Regions from separate parts of the Rhodoferax sp. LS1R11 genome, predicted to be linked through region 2. Evidence: predicted binding sites of a transcription regulator. Region 2 holds the regulator's gene; each other region holds the start of a gene.
The links. Region 2 encodes LexA, which represses DNA repair genes until DNA is damaged. Its sites were predicted from a motif close to ACTGTATNNNNATACAGT; they were not measured.
Positions count from the first base shown of each region.

Region 1: a site for LexA is predicted at 2,430-2,447, ahead of imuA (translesion DNA synthesis-associated protein ImuA). Genes of this name have one in related genera too.
Region 3: a site for LexA is predicted at 1,905-1,922, ahead of AC097N_RS01770 (DNA topoisomerase IV subunit B). Genes of this name have one in related genera too.

Region 1 is NZ_JBWMAW010000009.1:148,788-154,119, reverse strand. It holds gene dmpE (2-oxopent-4-enoate hydratase) at 1-772, opposite strand, end outside; gene AC097N_RS12655 (2-hydroxymuconic semialdehyde dehydrogenase) at 781-2,241, opposite strand; gene imuA (translesion DNA synthesis-associated protein ImuA) at 2,466-3,212, shown strand; gene AC097N_RS12645 (Y-family DNA polymerase) at 3,181-4,572, shown strand; gene AC097N_RS12640 (hypothetical protein) at 4,585-4,887, opposite strand; gene AC097N_RS12635 (alpha/beta fold hydrolase) at 4,894-5,332, opposite strand, start outside.
Region 2 is NZ_JBWMAW010000004.1:69,591-74,922, reverse strand. It holds gene AC097N_RS06985 (hypothetical protein) at 1-226, shown strand, start outside; gene AC097N_RS06980 (D-2-hydroxyacid dehydrogenase family protein) at 295-1,302, opposite strand; gene AC097N_RS06975 (hypothetical protein) at 1,390-1,698, opposite strand; gene lexA (transcriptional repressor LexA) at 1,720-2,394, opposite strand; gene AC097N_RS06965 (asparaginase) at 2,505-3,503, shown strand; gene adk (adenylate kinase) at 3,523-4,179, opposite strand; gene kdsB (3-deoxy-manno-octulosonate cytidylyltransferase) at 4,305-5,063, opposite strand; gene AC097N_RS06950 (Trm112 family protein) at 5,060-5,242, opposite strand; gene lpxK (tetraacyldisaccharide 4'-kinase) at 5,264-5,332, opposite strand, start outside.
Region 3 is NZ_JBWMAW010000001.1:362,175-367,506, reverse strand. It holds gene AC097N_RS01770 (DNA topoisomerase IV subunit B) at 1-1,872, opposite strand, end outside; gene AC097N_RS01765 (MFS transporter) at 2,011-3,204, shown strand; gene AC097N_RS01760 (hypothetical protein) at 3,209-3,334, shown strand; gene AC097N_RS01755 (class I SAM-dependent methyltransferase) at 3,341-3,934, shown strand; gene dapA (4-hydroxy-tetrahydrodipicolinate synthase) at 3,971-4,864, shown strand; gene bamC (outer membrane protein assembly factor BamC) at 4,864-5,332, shown strand, end outside.

The DNA of each region.
Region 1 (5,332 bases), on a different contig from region 2:
GGGCGCGGCACATGCCGAGTCCGCCCACATGGCAAACCAGTTCGTCACCGTCGGTGACAGGAACCAGTGAAGATTGGGACCCAGAGAGAATGATCTCGCCTGCGCGGAAAGGAAGACCCAGGCGGCCGAGTGTGTTGGCCAGCCAAACCACGGCGTTCACCGGAGAGCCTTGAACCGCCACGCCCACGCTGGTGGAGTGGAGTTCACCGTTTTTTTGCAAAACCATACCAGCCATGGTGATGTCCAGTTTGCGTGGATCGCCTTTGGCATCGCCCAGGATGAAGACACCGCAAGAGGCGTTGTCGGCCACCGTGTCCTGAATCTTGATCTGCCAATCCTGTATGCGTGAATCTACAATTTCAAAACAGGGCGTGACATAGTCCGTCGCACGGATCACGTCGCTGGCCGTGATGCCAGGACCGACCAGATCGTGTTTCAACACAAACGCCAGTTCAGCTTCTGCCTTGGGTTGTATCAGGCGGCCCAGATCAACGCCTTGGGCCTCGGTGCACAGCATGCCGGAGGTCAGTTGTCCAAAGTCAGGTTCGTACACACCCAGGAAGTCCTGGATGGGCTTGCTGGTCACGCCAATTTTCTTGCCGATGATGGACTCGCCCGCGTCGATTCGGCGGTTGACCATGCGGGACTGAATGGCGTAGGCGTTTTCAATGGTGATGCCAGGTACGCTTTCCAGCAAAGGGCGCACCACACGCCGCGCCAGCCAGGCCTCATAGAGCAGATCTCCATAGGCTTCGATTTTTTGTTGATCCATGTTGCCTCTTAAAACTTGATACAAATGTTGCGCGTATCGGTATAGAACTCCAGGGAGTGGACGCCACCTTCCCTTCCAATGCCGGACTGCTTGGAGCCGCCAAAGGGGGTGCGCAGGTCGCGCAGGAACCAGCTGTTCACCCAGGTAATGCCCACGTCGACGGCATGGGCCACGCGGTGGGCGCGTCCGAGGTCATTGGTCCAGATGGTGGTGGACAAGCCGTATCGGTTGGCGTTTGCCAGGCTGACGACTTCCGTTTCGGTATCGAAGGGGCGGATGTGGCAGCAGGGGCCGAAAATCTCTTCCTGCACCACCGATGCGCTCTCTGGCAGGTCGGTCCAAATGGTGGGTTGCACCCAGAAGCCGCTTTGCAGCGCGGTAGGCATATCGGGTACACCACCGCCAGTTACCAGGGTGGCCCCTTCGGCGATGGCCTTGGCGTAGTAAGACAGCACCTTTTGCCTGTGCTCTTGGCTGATGAGTGGGCCGTAGTTGGCACCTGGGTCGTTGGGACGTCCGTATTGGACCGTTTCGCATTTCTTTTTGAGGGCCGCGACAAACGGCTCAAAAATGGAGCGCTCCACATAGACGCGTTCGGTGCCCAGACAAACCTGGCCGGTGTTCATGAAGGAGGAGCGGAAGATTCCTTCGACTGCATCATCAAAGTTGCAGTCCGAGAAGACGATTCCGGCATTTTTTCCGCCTAATTCAAAAGACACATCACGGATGCCATTGGCCGCCGCTTTCATGATGGCCGTGCCGGTGCGCGTCTCACCTGTGAAGGTGATGGCGTCGACGCCTTCATGTTGGGTGATGAATTCACCGGCTGCATTCGGTCCGAATCCGTGCACGACGTTGTACACACCGGGCGGGATGCCAACTGAATTCATGACTTCACCGAGCAAGGTCGCGGTTCGGGGGGTCTCTTCCGAGGGCTTCACGATGACGGTGTTGCCGCAGGCCAGCGCCGGGCCCACTTTCCAGGTCATGAGCAGAAAAGGTGCATTCCAGGGACTGATGACACCGATCACGCCTTTGGGTTTGCGCACGGCGTAGTTCAATGCGCCCCGTCCGTCCGGCGTATCCATCTGGAAGGACTCGGTGGGCACGTTCTTGACAATGTCGGCAAATACCTTGAAATTGGCCGCACCGCGTGGCACAAAAGCGTGGGCAATGACATGGTGGGGTTGGCCGGTATCGGCTTCCTCGGCCGCCACAAACTCATCAAAGCGCTGGGTGATGCCGTCGGCCACGGCATGCAGCATGGCCACACGCTTCTCAACGCTCATGCGGCCCCATTCACCCTGGAGTGCACCCCGCGCAGCGATGACGGCGGCATCGACCTCAGACAGTCCGCCCTCGGCAACCGTGCCCAGCAAGCTGTTGTCCAGTGGAGAGCGTTTTTCGAACGTTTTACCGCTGGTGGATGGGACAAACTGACCGTTGATGAAATGAAGTATCTCCTGCATAGCTTGCTCTCTTGGTTTGAATAGGTAGTTTTTTCAATGCGCCACGGTAGTTTAGGAATCGCTGCTTGTGCGGTCCAATACCTTCGGTTGGTATCACTCATACCACGATGGTATGAATCACTCGGCGTACAAGCGCGGGAATGTCCGCTGCGCAAATAGACAAGACGCCAACCCGCCTGAATCGCTATACTGTGTATTTGTACAGTAAAAATCAGTGATTTCTCATGGCTGCCCGCCCCTTGCTCCATCCCGCTGCCGACTTTGGTGACGCCGTCTGGCGCGCCGATGAGCTGGGCAGCGCCATGGGGACGACGGTGGCCACGGGCCACCCCGCGCTGGACGCGCAGTTGCCGGGTGGTGGCTGGCCGGTGGGCGGCATCAGTGAAATTTTGCAACTGCACAGTGGCCTGCAGGAGTGGCGCCTGCTCTTGCCCGCCTTGCGCCAGGTACAACGCGGGCCGGTGCTGCTGGTGGGCGCGCCCCATGTGCCGTTTGGCCCGGGCTTGGGCGGGCAGGGTTTTGATGCCCAACGCCTGCTGTGGGTCAAGGCGTCTTTGGCCAACGAGCGCCTGTGGGCGGCCGAGCAGGCCCTGCGCTGTGCCGATGTGGCCGCCGTGCTGGCCTGGCTGCCGCAGGCGCGGCTCGACCAACTGCGCCGCCTCCAAATTGCCGCGGCGGCGCACAACAAATTGTTGTTCGTGATGCGGCCCGCGCAGGCGCAAGGGGAGTCGTCGCCCGCCGTGCTGCGCCTCCTGATCTCGGGTTCGGCAGGGGCTGACAGCACGCTCGATGCCTTGCAGGTGCAGGTGCTCAAGCGGCGCGGCCCGCCGCTGGCGCACGTCCTGCAGTTGCCAGCCCGCCCGGCACGGCTGGCCACCTTGCTGGCCTTGAGTGCGGAGCAGGGCGCGTCTGCGCAAGGCGTTCAACCAGGAGGGCGTGATGCACTGGATTGCCTTGCAGCCGCAGCCTGAAGAGGCCGACGCCGCCTTGACCGCCCCCCAGCTCGCCGACCCCCTGGGGGCGCTGGGCTGGTGGGCCTTGCAGTTCACCCCCAAGGTGGCGCGGCTCGAAGACGCCTTGCTCATGGAAGTGTCGGCCAGCGAGCGCCTGCTGGGCGGGCGCCAAGCGATGCTGCGCCATATATTTACATCAAACAAGCCGGTAGCCTCCGTCCACTGTGCGCAGGCAGCTACATCTTTGATAGCGCTTGCCCGCCTGCAACTGACCAAGTCTGTGCCGCGCAAGCCGAATGAATTGCCGCTGTCCACGTTGGCCGCCGCCCGCGCGCACCTGCCCACGCTGGCGCGCATGGGCTGCACTTGCTGGGGCCAGTTGCGCGCGCTGCCGCGTGGCGGCGTGGCACGGCGTTTTGGTGCGCCCCTGCTGGATGCGTTGGACCGCGCCTACGGCGACAAGCCCGAGTTGTACCCCTGGCTGGAACTGCCCGACGTCTTTTTTGCCAAGCTCGAACTGGCCGCGCGTGTCGACAACGCCCCGGCCCTGATGTTTGGGGCGCGCCGCCTGCTGGCGCAACTGCACGTGTGGCTGCAGGCCCGCCAGCGCGGCATTCTGGCGCTGGAGCTGGGCTGGAAGATGGATGTGCGCCGCCAAGACGCCGCCCAGGGCCACCTGGTGCTGCGCACCGCCGAGCCCACGTTGGACATGAGCCATTTGCAGCGCCTGCTGGCCGAGCATCTGGCGCGTGTCACGCTGCACGCACCGGCCTTGTACCTGCACCTGCGCTCGCTGGAAACCGCCGCCCTGTCCGGCGCCACGGCCAGCCTGCTGCCTGACGACGTGCGCCAGGGCGACAGCCTGCACCATTTGCTGGAGCGACTGAGTGCCCGGCTGGGCGCCGACCACGTGCTGCACGCCGTGCCCTGCGCCGACCACCGCCCCGAGCGCATGCAGGTGTGGCAGCCCGCATCAAGAACGGCATCTTCCACTTCATTTGAACGTGCTATTAATTCAATAGCTACTCCCGCACGTCCTGCCTTGGCTAGAGGCCTAAAAGGCATAAAAAAACAAGAAAAGACCGATGTCCTGTACCCCACCTGGCTGCTGCCGCAAGCCCTGAAGCTGCCGGTGCGCCAGCACGTGCCGCAGTGTGAGGGACCCCTCACCCTGCTGGCCGGCCCGCAGCGGCTGGAGGCCGGGTGGTGGGGTGTGGCCCAGGACGATGGCGAGTGCGCCCTGCGCGACTACTTTCTGGCGCGCAGCGAGCAGATGGGGCTGCTGTGGATTTATCGCGAACGGCTAGGCGGGCAGGGTGGAGCGCAACGCCTGGCGGGCGCGCGGTCGGACTGGTATTTGCATGGGGTGTTTGCGTAGGGCGTTTGTCTGTCATACCAAGGCCAGCACCACTGACCCTATCGCGGTGACTGCGCCCAACGCCAGCACCCAGGATCGAATTCGCGTGGGCAGAACGATGGACAGCATGATCATCGCGAACCCGAAAAAAAAGACGCCGTTCCAGATGGCGGGCCAACCCTCCGAGATCACGATACTGCCTTGGCGTGTCTTGCCGACAGACCGCTCCTGCAGGATGATGAAGACGCCGAATGCAGCTACTGCAAAGGAGAGGCAGCCAATCAAAATCACTTCGCTCAGACGCGGTTTCCTGGGTTCTTGTTTGGTCGGTTTCATGGTGCGTCAGCGTTTGGCTGAGGTGAGGATCAATTTAACCAATTCTGACTGTACTTCGTCGTCGTGTCCGACCAAAACGTGGCCGCCGGTGTTGTACCCGATGAACCGGGCGCCTTGGATCTGGCTGGCGGTGTACTGCGCACCGTCGAACGTGCCATAACCGTCATCACGTGCGCTGATGATGAGAGTGGGGGCGCGAATCAGCTCCAGGGAGTAGCGAGTGCTGACGTTGGCCAGTTGTGAGTCAGCCTCCAGACCCAAGGCCCGAACTGACACAGGCAGGATGTTGTCGGCCATCGCATAAACCCGCGCGCGTTCTTGTGGGCTGGCGACCTTCACCTGATCGGGGGGCGTAGCCTGAACGATGCGGAGGATCTGGTCGCGCGCCACCTCAAGGCCCGCCCAAAACAGGAAGTCAGAGCTGATCAGCCGCATCAATACTTTC
Region 2 (5,332 bases):
TGTCGCACTGGCGCAGTATGACAAGGCTGTTGAGGTACTCGAGCGTTGTATTCATGGTGGTGGCGAGTCGTCACCGATGGTGTACATGGACCTGTTAAAACTGTTGCACATGATGAACAGAAAAGACGATTTCCAAAACCTGCGCCTGCATTTCAGCAGGCTGTTCAGTATCCATGCAGCTGAGTTTGCGGGGATGAACGCTGAACTCAACGCACTGGATGCCTGAGAGATTTTTGATCCGCCGTTTTAAAAGTTATGCTGGCAGCGCGTTCGTCCAAATAGTCCCGCGTTGGCTCAACGGCGTACTTGCAGGGCGCCTGGATTGACGATATTCGTCGGCGTGCCTTTGATGAAGTTGATGACGTTGTCAAAGGCGGCGCCAAAATACAGCTCGTAACTGTCTTGCTCTACATAGCCGATGTGGGGTGTGCAGATGCAGTTCTCCAGCCGCAGCAGGGCGTGTCCCTGCAAAATGGGCTCGGTTTCAAAAACATCCACCGCCGCCATGCCAGGCCGGCCCCGGTTGAGGGCGCCAATCAAGGCGTCGGGTTCGATCAGTTCAGCGCGAGAGGTGTTGACCAGCAGGGCCGTTGGTTTCATTCGGGCCAGATCGTCCAGACGGACAATGGCCTGGGTGTTGTCGGTCAGGCGCAGATGAAGCGAGAGCACATCGCATTGCTCAAAAAATTCATCCCGGGTGGTTGCTGCTTCAAAGCCATCCATCACCGCTTTTTCTCGGGATGCTTCTCGCCCCCAGACCAGCACTTTCATGCCGAACGCCTTGCCATAGCCGGCGACGAGTTGCCCTATCTTGCCGTAACCCCAGATCCCTAGTGTCTTGCCGTTGAGGACCATGCCGACACCAAAGTTTGGTGGCATGGAACCCGACTTCAAACCGGACTGTTGCCACACGCCATGCTTCAGGTTGCTGATGTAGTGTGGCAGCCGACGCATGGCGGCCATGATGAGTGCCCAAGTGAGTTCGGCAGGGGCTACGGGTGACCCAGAGCCTTCTGCCACCGCAATACCACGCTCGGTGCAGGCGGTGATGTCGACGTGCGGGCCTACGCGGCCGGTTTGCACAATCAGTTTGAGTTTGGGGAGTTTTTCCACCAACTGACGTGTCATGTGAGTCCGCTCGCGGTTCAACACAATCACATCGGCATCCTTGAGCCGAACAGATAACTGACCCAAACCCTTAACCGTGTTGGTGTAAACCTTGGCCTGGTAGGCTTCCAATCTCACCGCGCAGTCGAGCTTTCTAACGGCGTCCTGGTAATCATCAAGAATCACAATATTCATAGAGTGATATTGTGCCTCGGCAATCTGGGTGATTTGGGCGCGACCTCTAACTTACCTCTGGTTACCAAGCGCTATTTGTGTCTGGTTTCAGTGAAGTGCTGCTTCACGCGCTGCAAGGCGGTCGAGCTCGGCACAAACATCGGCCATTCGGCCAGAAATCAGCATGCGCCCTACATGGGCTGGTGCCTGGTCGGCTTCCAGAATGCGGACCACTCGGAGTGGGCGACGCAACGAGGGACTGCCCGTTTTGGCGGTCTCGGGTGGCGTGAACTCATTGAGACGAAGTGCAACATTGACAGGGGCGATTCTTTCACGGGTTGGAATCGGCATCAGCCAGCGCCACAGGCCATGCAAAGGGGCAAAAACTCCGGGAACAGCAGACAGGGCAGTGCTCATTTGGAACCTTTCTGTGGATGTTTACATCAGCATGGTGTTACGAATCAAACCAACGGCCAGACCTTCAATTTCAAATGGCTCACCGGGCTCTACCACGATGGTTTGGTAGTCCGGGTTTTCAGGGTGCAACTCAATCACATCCTTGTTGCGCCGAAAGCGTTTGACGGTGACTTCATCCCCCAGGCGGGCGACCACAATCTGCCCATTCTTGGCGTCTCGGGTGGACTGCACGGCGAGCAGGTCGCCGTCCATGATGCCGGCGTCGCGCATGGACATGCCCCGCACTTTCAGCAGGTAGTCCGGCCGATGCTGAAAGAGGCTGTTTTCCAGGTAGTAGGTCTGGTCGATATGCTCTTGCGCGAGAATAGGAGAGCCCGCGGCTACCCTCCCAATCAGTGGCAACATCAGTTGCGCCATGCCGGGCAGCGTGAGGGAGTACTGCTTGCTGCGCGATTCATTGATAGATCGCAGGGTGTCACTTTTGAGGCGAATGCCGCGTGAGGTGCCGCTGACCAGTTCAATGACGCCTTTGCGTGCGAGTGCCTGCAGGTGTTCTTCCGCGGCATTGGCCGACTTGAAGCCCAGCTCGGTGGCAATTTCAGCCCGGGTAGGCGGTGCGCCAGTGCGGGAGATGGCACTCTGGATGAGTTCCAGAATTTGCTGTTGGCGGGCGGTGAGTTTCGGGCTTTCAAGCATGGCGACTCCTTGGAGGTAGGTGGGTCAGACTGTGATAACAACTGTGGGTTCATACACACTGTCTTGATATCCAGTAGCTGTATTTTTAACCAGTTTTTGAAAGTATGCAAGTGAGTCCAACAAATAGTTCAGAGCGGCTGGTGGTTTTGGGCACAGGCGGCACGATTGCCGGCACCGCTGCCCAGGCCGCCGACAACGTGGGTTACACGGCGGCACAGGTGGGCGTGCAGGTCTTGCTCGATGGCGTTCCGGGGCTGTCGGGGGTGCTGGCCGGCCGCACCTTGCTGGCCGAGCAGGTGGCGCAAATTGACAGCAAGGACATGAGTTTTGCGGTGTGGCAGCAACTGGCGTTGCGGGTGAACCACCATTTGGCGCAGGCGGACGTGAGAGGGGTGGTGATCACTCACGGCACAGACACGCTGGAGGAGACGGCCTTTTTCCTGCACGCAGTCTTGGCGCCGTCATTGCTGGCGCGCAAGCCAGTGGTGTTGACCTGCGCCATGCGGCCAGCCTCCAGTTTGGCGCCTGACGGTCCCCAGAACATGATGGATGCGGTGGCGGTGGCGGTGACGCCTGGGGCACACGGGGTGCTGGTGGTGTGTGCCGGCACCATTCATGGCGCAGTGGATGTGCAAAAAGTCCACACCTACCGGGTGGATGCCTTCAACTCAGGCGACATGGGGCCGCTGGGGTTTGTGGAGGAGGGGTGTGCTCGACTTTCACGAAATTGGCCTGTAGCCCACGTCAATAGTGCGGAAGTAGCTATTGAAAAGATAGCGCCTGCAGGGTTGCCGCGTGTTGAGATTGTGATGAATTTCGCAGGGGCCAGCGGCGCCATTGTGGACGCCTTGTTGCGCCCAGGCGCCCAGTCGGATGGCTGGACACCCTTGCGGGGGCTGGTGGTGGCCGCCACCGGCAACGGCACCATCCATCAGGATCTTGAAGCGGCGCTGATCAGGGCTCAGGCGGTGGGGGTCAAGGTGGTGCGTGCCAGTCGTTGTGCAAACGGTCGTGTGTTGCCAGCGCCGGGACATGCCATCGTTGATTCCCAAGGGCTGTCTCCGGTCAAGGCCCGGGTCGCCCTGATGCTGGAACTGCTGGCGACCTGATGGACGCCAGCAATCGAGGTCAGTTTGCCAATGCCTCGAAGGCGCGGGCCTTGATTTCTTCCACGCTGCCGGTGCCACTGATGGCGCGGTATTGAGGAGCATGGGTTGGGTCTGTTTTGGCCCATCCGGAGTAGTAGTCCACCAGAGGACGCGTCTGGGCGCTGTAGACGTCCAGACGTTTCTTCACAGTTTCTTCCTTGTCGTCTTCGCGCTGGATTAACGCCTCACCCGTGACATCGTCCACACCAGCCACTTTGGGTGGGTTGAACTTGACGTGGTAAGTGCGACCTGACGGAGCGTGTGATCGGCGTCCGCTCATGCGCTCAACGATGGCGTCAAACGGCACATCGATTTCAAGTACGAAGTCGAGCTTGACGCCGGCCGCCTTCATGGCGTCAGCCTGGGGAATGGTGCGTGGGAAGCCATCAAACAGGAAACCCGCTGCGCAGTCAGGCTGTGCAATGCGTTCTTTCACCAGGTTGATGATCAGGTCGTCGCTGACCAAGGCGCCTGCGTCCATGACTTTTTTGGCCTCAATACCCAGGGGTGTGCCCGCTTTGACCGCAGCGCGCAGCATGTCGCCTGTGGAGATCTGTGGAATGCCGTATTTCTGGCAGATGAAAGTGGCTTGTGTGCCTTTGCCAGCGCCGGGCGCGCCCAGAAGAATGAGTCTCATGAATGTCCTTGGATTTATTGAAAATCAGGCAGCAGGGTCGTAGCTTTGTTCGGGCCAATCGACCTGCTTCGTTTCCTTCGAGAATAGCACGCGTCAGCTTGTGCCTGCCTTACATGACCGGCCGTTCAGGAACTGAATAAACGCCGTACCCGCTCCAGGTCTTCGGGCGTGTCAACGCCCGGTCCTGGCGCGTGGGCTGCGACATGAACTGCGATGCGGTGGCCATGCCACATGGCACGCAGTTGCTCCAGCGCTTCCGTGATTTCTAGGGGGGCCTGGGCCAGCTTGGGGAATTGCCGCAAAAAGCCAACCCGGTAACCGTAGATGCCAATGTGGCGCAAGGGCGCCGGACTGGGCAGGGCGGGGCCCGGCTGATCGCGCCAGTGTGGAATGGGGGCCCGGCTGAAGTACAGGGCCAATCCCCGGGCATCCGTCACCACTTTGACCACATTGGGGTTGAGAAAGTCAGCCAGTTGATCGATGGCATGCGCGGCCGTGCTCATGCTGGCTTCGGGCCGATCGGAGAGCAACTGCGCTACGGCGCCGACCAGTGACGGGTCAATCAGGGGCTCATCACCTTGCACGTTGACCACGATTTCATCATCGCCCAGGCCCAGCAGCTCACACGTTTCGGCCAGGCGGTCACTGCCCGACGGGTGGTCGATACGGGTCAACAAGGCCTCAATGCCATGGGATTGGCAGGCCCTGATGATCTCGGGGCTGTCGCCTGCCACCACCACCCGGACTGCGCCTGCGGCGCTTTGCACTTGCATGACGCGTTGGGCGACGCGCACCACCATGGGCGCACCGCCAATGTCGGCCAGCGGCTTGTTCGGCAGACGTGTGGAGGCGAGGCGGGCTGGAATGAGTACCGTGAAGCTCAAAGCCCGAGCTCCTCATCGGTGAGCGTGCGCGCCTCGTTCTCCAGCAGGATCGGGATGCCGTCGCGCACCGGGTAAGCCAGGCGCGCGCTGCGGGAGGTTAGTTCCTGCTTGTCCCGGTCATAGGCCAAGGGGCCTTTGGTGACGGGGCAAACAAGCAATTCAAGTAGTCGTGTGTCCATGGGCAGATGATAACTTTGGGTTCAGTGGCGGGCGGCCAGCAAGGGCGCCAACAGCGTGTCGAGTTGGTTGAGGAAGGCCTTCTCGGGCGT
Region 3 (5,332 bases), on a different contig from region 2:
ATGAGAAAAATCGACATTGCCGAGCTGGACAGGCAACAAGCGGCGGGTATCGGGATTCAGGGTGGTTTCCCACAACTGCACCGCATTCATCTCGCCCAGTCCCTTGAACCGGCTGATGCTCCAGGCCGCCTCGCGCACACCTTCTTTACGCAGCTTGTCCAAAATGGCGGTCAATTCGCCTTCGTCCAGCGCGTAGGCTTTGGACGCGGGCTTCTTGCCCCGTGCCGGGGCATCGACCCGGAACAGGGGCGGACGCGCCACATAGACATGACCCGCTTCAATCAGCTTGGGAAAGTGCCTGAAGAAAAGTGTGAGCAGCAGCACCTGAATATGTGAGCCGTCCACGTCCGCGTCTGACAGGATGCACACCTTGCCGTAACGCAATCCACTCATATCAGGCGAGTCATTGGGACCATGCGGATCAACGCCAATGGCTACCGAAATGTCGTGAATTTCAGTGTTGGCAAACAGGCGGTCGCGCTCGACCTCCCACGTATTGAGGACCTTGCCACGCAGGGGTAAAACGGCCTGGCTTTCCTTGTCTCGCCCCATCTTGGCGCTGCCGCCTGCCGAGTCGCCTTCGACCAGAAACACTTCGTTGTGCGCCAGATCACGGCTTTCGCAATCGGTCAGCTTGCCCGGCAACACGGCAACGCCGGAGCCCTTGCGTTTTTCAACTTTCTGACCGGCTTTTTGACGGGTTTGGGCCGCTTTGATGGCCAGTTCAGCCAATTTTTTCCCGTATTCCACATGCTGGTTCAACCAGAGTTCCAGGTTCGGCCGCACAAAGCCGGACACCAGCCGTACCGCGTCACGCGAGTTGAGCCGCTCCTTGATCTGCCCCTGGAACTGGGGGTCCAGCACCTTGGCAGACAACACATAATTCGCCCGGGCAAAGACATCTTCAGGCAGGAGCTTGACGCCTTTGGGCAACAGGGAATGCAGCTCAATGAAGCTCTTGACGGCGGTAAACAGACCATCACGCAAGCCGCTTTCGTGGGTGCCGCCTGCGCTGGTGGGAATCAGGTTGACATAGCTTTCACGCACCGGTTGGCCGTCTTCGGTGAAGGCCACGCACCAGGAGGCGCCCTCGCCTTCGGCAAAGCTGTCGCTTTGGGCATCGGCAAAACCTTCCCCCTCAAACATGGGAATGACCAACTCACCATTCAGCGTTTGCGCCAGGTAGTCACGCAGGCCCCCCTTGTAAATCCAGACCTGGGTTTCTTTTGTTTTTTCGTTCACCAGGGTCACGGTGACACCCGGCATCAACACCGCCTTGCTTCGCAGCAGATGAGTCAATTGCCCCATGGGCAAAGCCAGGGTTTCAAAGTATTTGCCATCGGGCCAAACGCGTACCGTCGTTCCTGACTTGCGGTCGCCATCCCCCGCCTTTCGCACTTGCAGTGGCTCGATGACGTCACCACCGGCAAAGGTCAGGCTGGCCACCATGCCTTCACGGTAGGTGGTAGCCTCCAGCCGGGTGGCCAAGGCATTGGTCACGCTGACGCCCACACCATGCAGGCCGCCTGAAAAGCTGTAAGCGCCCCCCTTGCCCTTGTCGAACTTGCCACCGGCATGAAGCTGGGTGAACACCAGTTCAATCACGGGGGCCTTCTCTTCCGGATGAAGGCCAAATGGAATGCCCCGGCCATCGTCTTCAATGCTGATCGAACCATCGATGTGAAGCAATACCTTGATTTTTTTGCCATGCCCCGCCAAGGCCTCATCCGCGGCGTTGTCCAGCACTTCCTGGATCACATGAAGCGGGTTGTCGGTGCGGGTGTACATGCCCGGGCGCTGCTTGACGGGCTCCAGGCCCTTGAGCACACGGATGGAACCTTCTGAATATTCGGGTGTTGGTTTGACTGCCATAGCGGCGAATTGTAGTCTGGACTCCGAAAACAACTGTATGAAAGCACAGCCAAAAAAGTGGCAAGTCATGCGCTCACCATGAGATAGCCGCGGATTCGCTACATTTATCGGATGCCGAATTCCAATAAAACCCTTTCCATGACACGAGTCCTTGTGTGTGGTGCCGCCATCGTGACGCTCTCCATGGGTATCCGCCACAGCTTTGGCCTGTGGCTCCAGCCGATCACCCAGAGCCAGGGCTGGACGCGAGAAACGTTTGCCTTTGCCATCGCCATTCAAAACCTCGCGTGGGGCATTTCCGGCATCTTTGCCGGCATGGCCGCGGACCGTTTTGGTGCTTTCAAGGTAATCGTTTTGGGAGCCCTGCTGTATGCCCTGGGCTTGGCGGGCATGGCACACGCCAACACACCGAGCTTGTTCACCCTGTCTGCTGGCGTGCTGATTGGCCTCGCGCAAGCGGGCACTACCTACGCTGTCGTATACGGGGTGATTGGCCGCAACATCGCCGCCGACAAACGCTCCTGGGCCATGGGCATCGCCGCGGCCGCAGGCTCGTTTGGCCAGTTTCTGATGGTGCCAACCGAAGGTTTTCTGATCAGCAGTTTCGGATGGCAGCAAGCCCTGGTCATCCTGGGCTTCGCCTCGTTGCTGATCGTGCCACTGGCCTGGGGACTGCGGGAGCCCGGGTTTTCTGGCGGCGCGCCACTGCGCCGAGATCAAACCATTCTTCAAGCCTTGACGGAGGCCTTCAAGTACCCCAGTTTTCAATTGTTGATGGCCGGCTATTTTGTTTGTGGCTTTCAGGTCGTTTTCATTGGCGTGCACATGCCCAGCTATTTGAAAGACAAGGGCCTATCGCCCCAAGTGGCGAGCTACGCACTCGCGCTGATCGGCTTGTTCAACGTATTTGGCACCTATGCCGCGGGTGTGCTGGGGCAAAGGCTGCCGAAGAAAAATATTCTGGCTTTTATCTACCTGGCCAGGGCAGCGGTGATCTCATTGTTTCTGATCGTGCCCCTGTCGCCCCTCAGCGTGTACGCATTCTCCGCAGCCATGGGCTTGTTGTGGCTGTCTACAGTGCCCGTCACGAATGCCGCGGTGGCACAAATTTTTGGGGTGGCACACCTCTCGATGCTCAGCGGCTTTGTGTTTTTCAGCCATCAAATCGGCTCATTCCTTGGCGTGTGGCTGGGCGGCTACCTGTATGACCGCACGGGCAGTTATGACATCGTGTGGTACATCGCCATTGCGCTGGGCGTGCTCGCAGCGCTGGTCAACCTGCCGATCAAGGAAAAATCCATCATCCGCAACGCGGTCACAGCGGGAGCCTGACCCCATGAACAAGGTTCACCAGCGTTTTTTGTATGCGGGCGCTGGTTGCGTCCTGCTGGCCGTTTTTTATCTCTATACCCGCCCTGATTTCCTGGTCACACTGGCCAACCAGGTCTGGGCCTGCTTCTGAAAAGCGATGAATAGCGTGAATACGTCAATTTCCACAGAGTTGCATGGGTTGGGCACGGCTTCCGCATGGGTCCAGCGCTGGTCTCATCTCGTGGTATCCCAGGGTTCAGTCCTGGACCTGGCCTGTGGCGGAGGACGCCACATGAAATGGTTCGCCGAAAGAGGGCATGCCGTCACCGGTGTAGACCGCTCGCCCGATGCCGTACAGGCGGCTGCTGCGTATGGCGAAGCCGTGCTGGCAGACATTGAAAATGCCCCCTGGCCATTAACGACAGGCATGCAGACGCGCACATTTGATGCGATCGTTGTCACCAACTACCTGTGGCGGCCGCTGTTCCCCAAGATTCTGGAGAGTCTGGCACCGGACGGCGTTCTGATCTATGAGACCTTTGCCATCGGTAATGAAGCCTTAGGCAAACCCTCCAGGCCCGATTTCCTGTTGCAACCTGCAGAGCTTCTATCCGCTTTTGGCACCCTTCGCGTCGTCGCTTTCGAAGAGGGATTCCTTGACAGCCCACCGCGTTTTGTCCAGAGAATTGCAGCCGTGAAGCCGGTTTTACCCGTTGTAACGGACCCGACATCGCGCCGATACCTGCTCTAGGTAGAATGCTCTTTTACAGTTAACCACTCCTTGGACATGACATCCTCAATCAGCCAAATCACCGGTAGCATCGTGGCGCTGGTCACTCCCATGTTTGAAGATGGCAGCGTGGACTACCCCACCCTTCGCAAACTGATCGACTGGCACATCGCGGAAGGCACTGACTGCGTTGGCGTGGTAGGTACCACAGGGGAGTCGCCCACCGTCAATGTGCAGGAGCATTGCGAGATCATCCGCGTGTCTGTAGAACAGGCTGCCGGACGAGTTCCGATCATGGCCGGGTGCGGCGCCAACTCCACAGCAGAAGCCATTGAACTCACGAAGTTCGCCAAGGCAGTCGGCGCAGACTGCCAGTTGCAGGTGGTTCCCTACTACAACAAGCCGACCCAAGAGGGGCAATACCTTCACTTCAAGGCAATTGCCGAAGCGGTGGAACTGCCGATGATTTTGTACAACGTGCCGGGCCGGTCCGTAGCCGACATGGCCCATGAAACCGTGCTTCGCTTAGCGCAAGTTCCGGGCATCGTGGGTATCAAGGAGGCCACCGGCAACATTGATCGCGCGCAGTGGTTGATTCGGGAAGCACCCAAAGGATTTGCGATTTACTCCGGGGATGATCCAACTGCCGTTGCCCTCATGCTGTGTGGCGGGCATGGCAATGTCAGCGTGACAGCTAATCTGGCCCCCAAACTCATGCATGAACTTTGCGTTGCAGCCATGGCAGGTGACACAAAACGGGCCATGGAAATTCAGTTCAAGCTGATGCCCCTGCACAAGCACCTGTTTGTCGAGGCCAACCCCATCCCCCTGAAATGGGCGATGGCAAGAATGAATCTGTGCGGTGGAACAATGCGGCTACCCATGACGCCATTGACCCCATCCAACGAAGCCACCGTTGAAGGCGCGTTGCGCGCTACCGGTCTGGTCTGATGGACCTGAACTGGCCGAAACCATTACCCAAAGGGATACTTTTTGTGAATCAACTCTCCAGACTGGCGCTCGTGAGCGTTTCGTTGGCGCTCGTCGCCTGCTCCGCGCTCGAAAGCGACAAAATCAACTACAAGAGCGCCGCCAAAGGCCCCTCACTGATAGTGCCACCGGATTTGACCCAGTTGTCGCGCGATACCCGTTACGCCACGCCTGATGCCCCAGTCACAGCATCCACCTTTCAGGCAGGTCAAGCGACAGCGCAGGCCGCCCCGACAGCGGTCGCTCAATTGGGTGATGTACGCATTGAACGAGCCGGGACACAGAGGTGGCTGGTAGTCAATCGTCCTGCCGACAAGCTGTGGGAGCCCGTTCGTGACTTCTGGCAGGAAAATGGTTTCTTGCTGGCCATGGATCAGGCGCCATTGGGAATCATGGAAACCGACTGGGCAGAAAACCGGGCCAAACTTC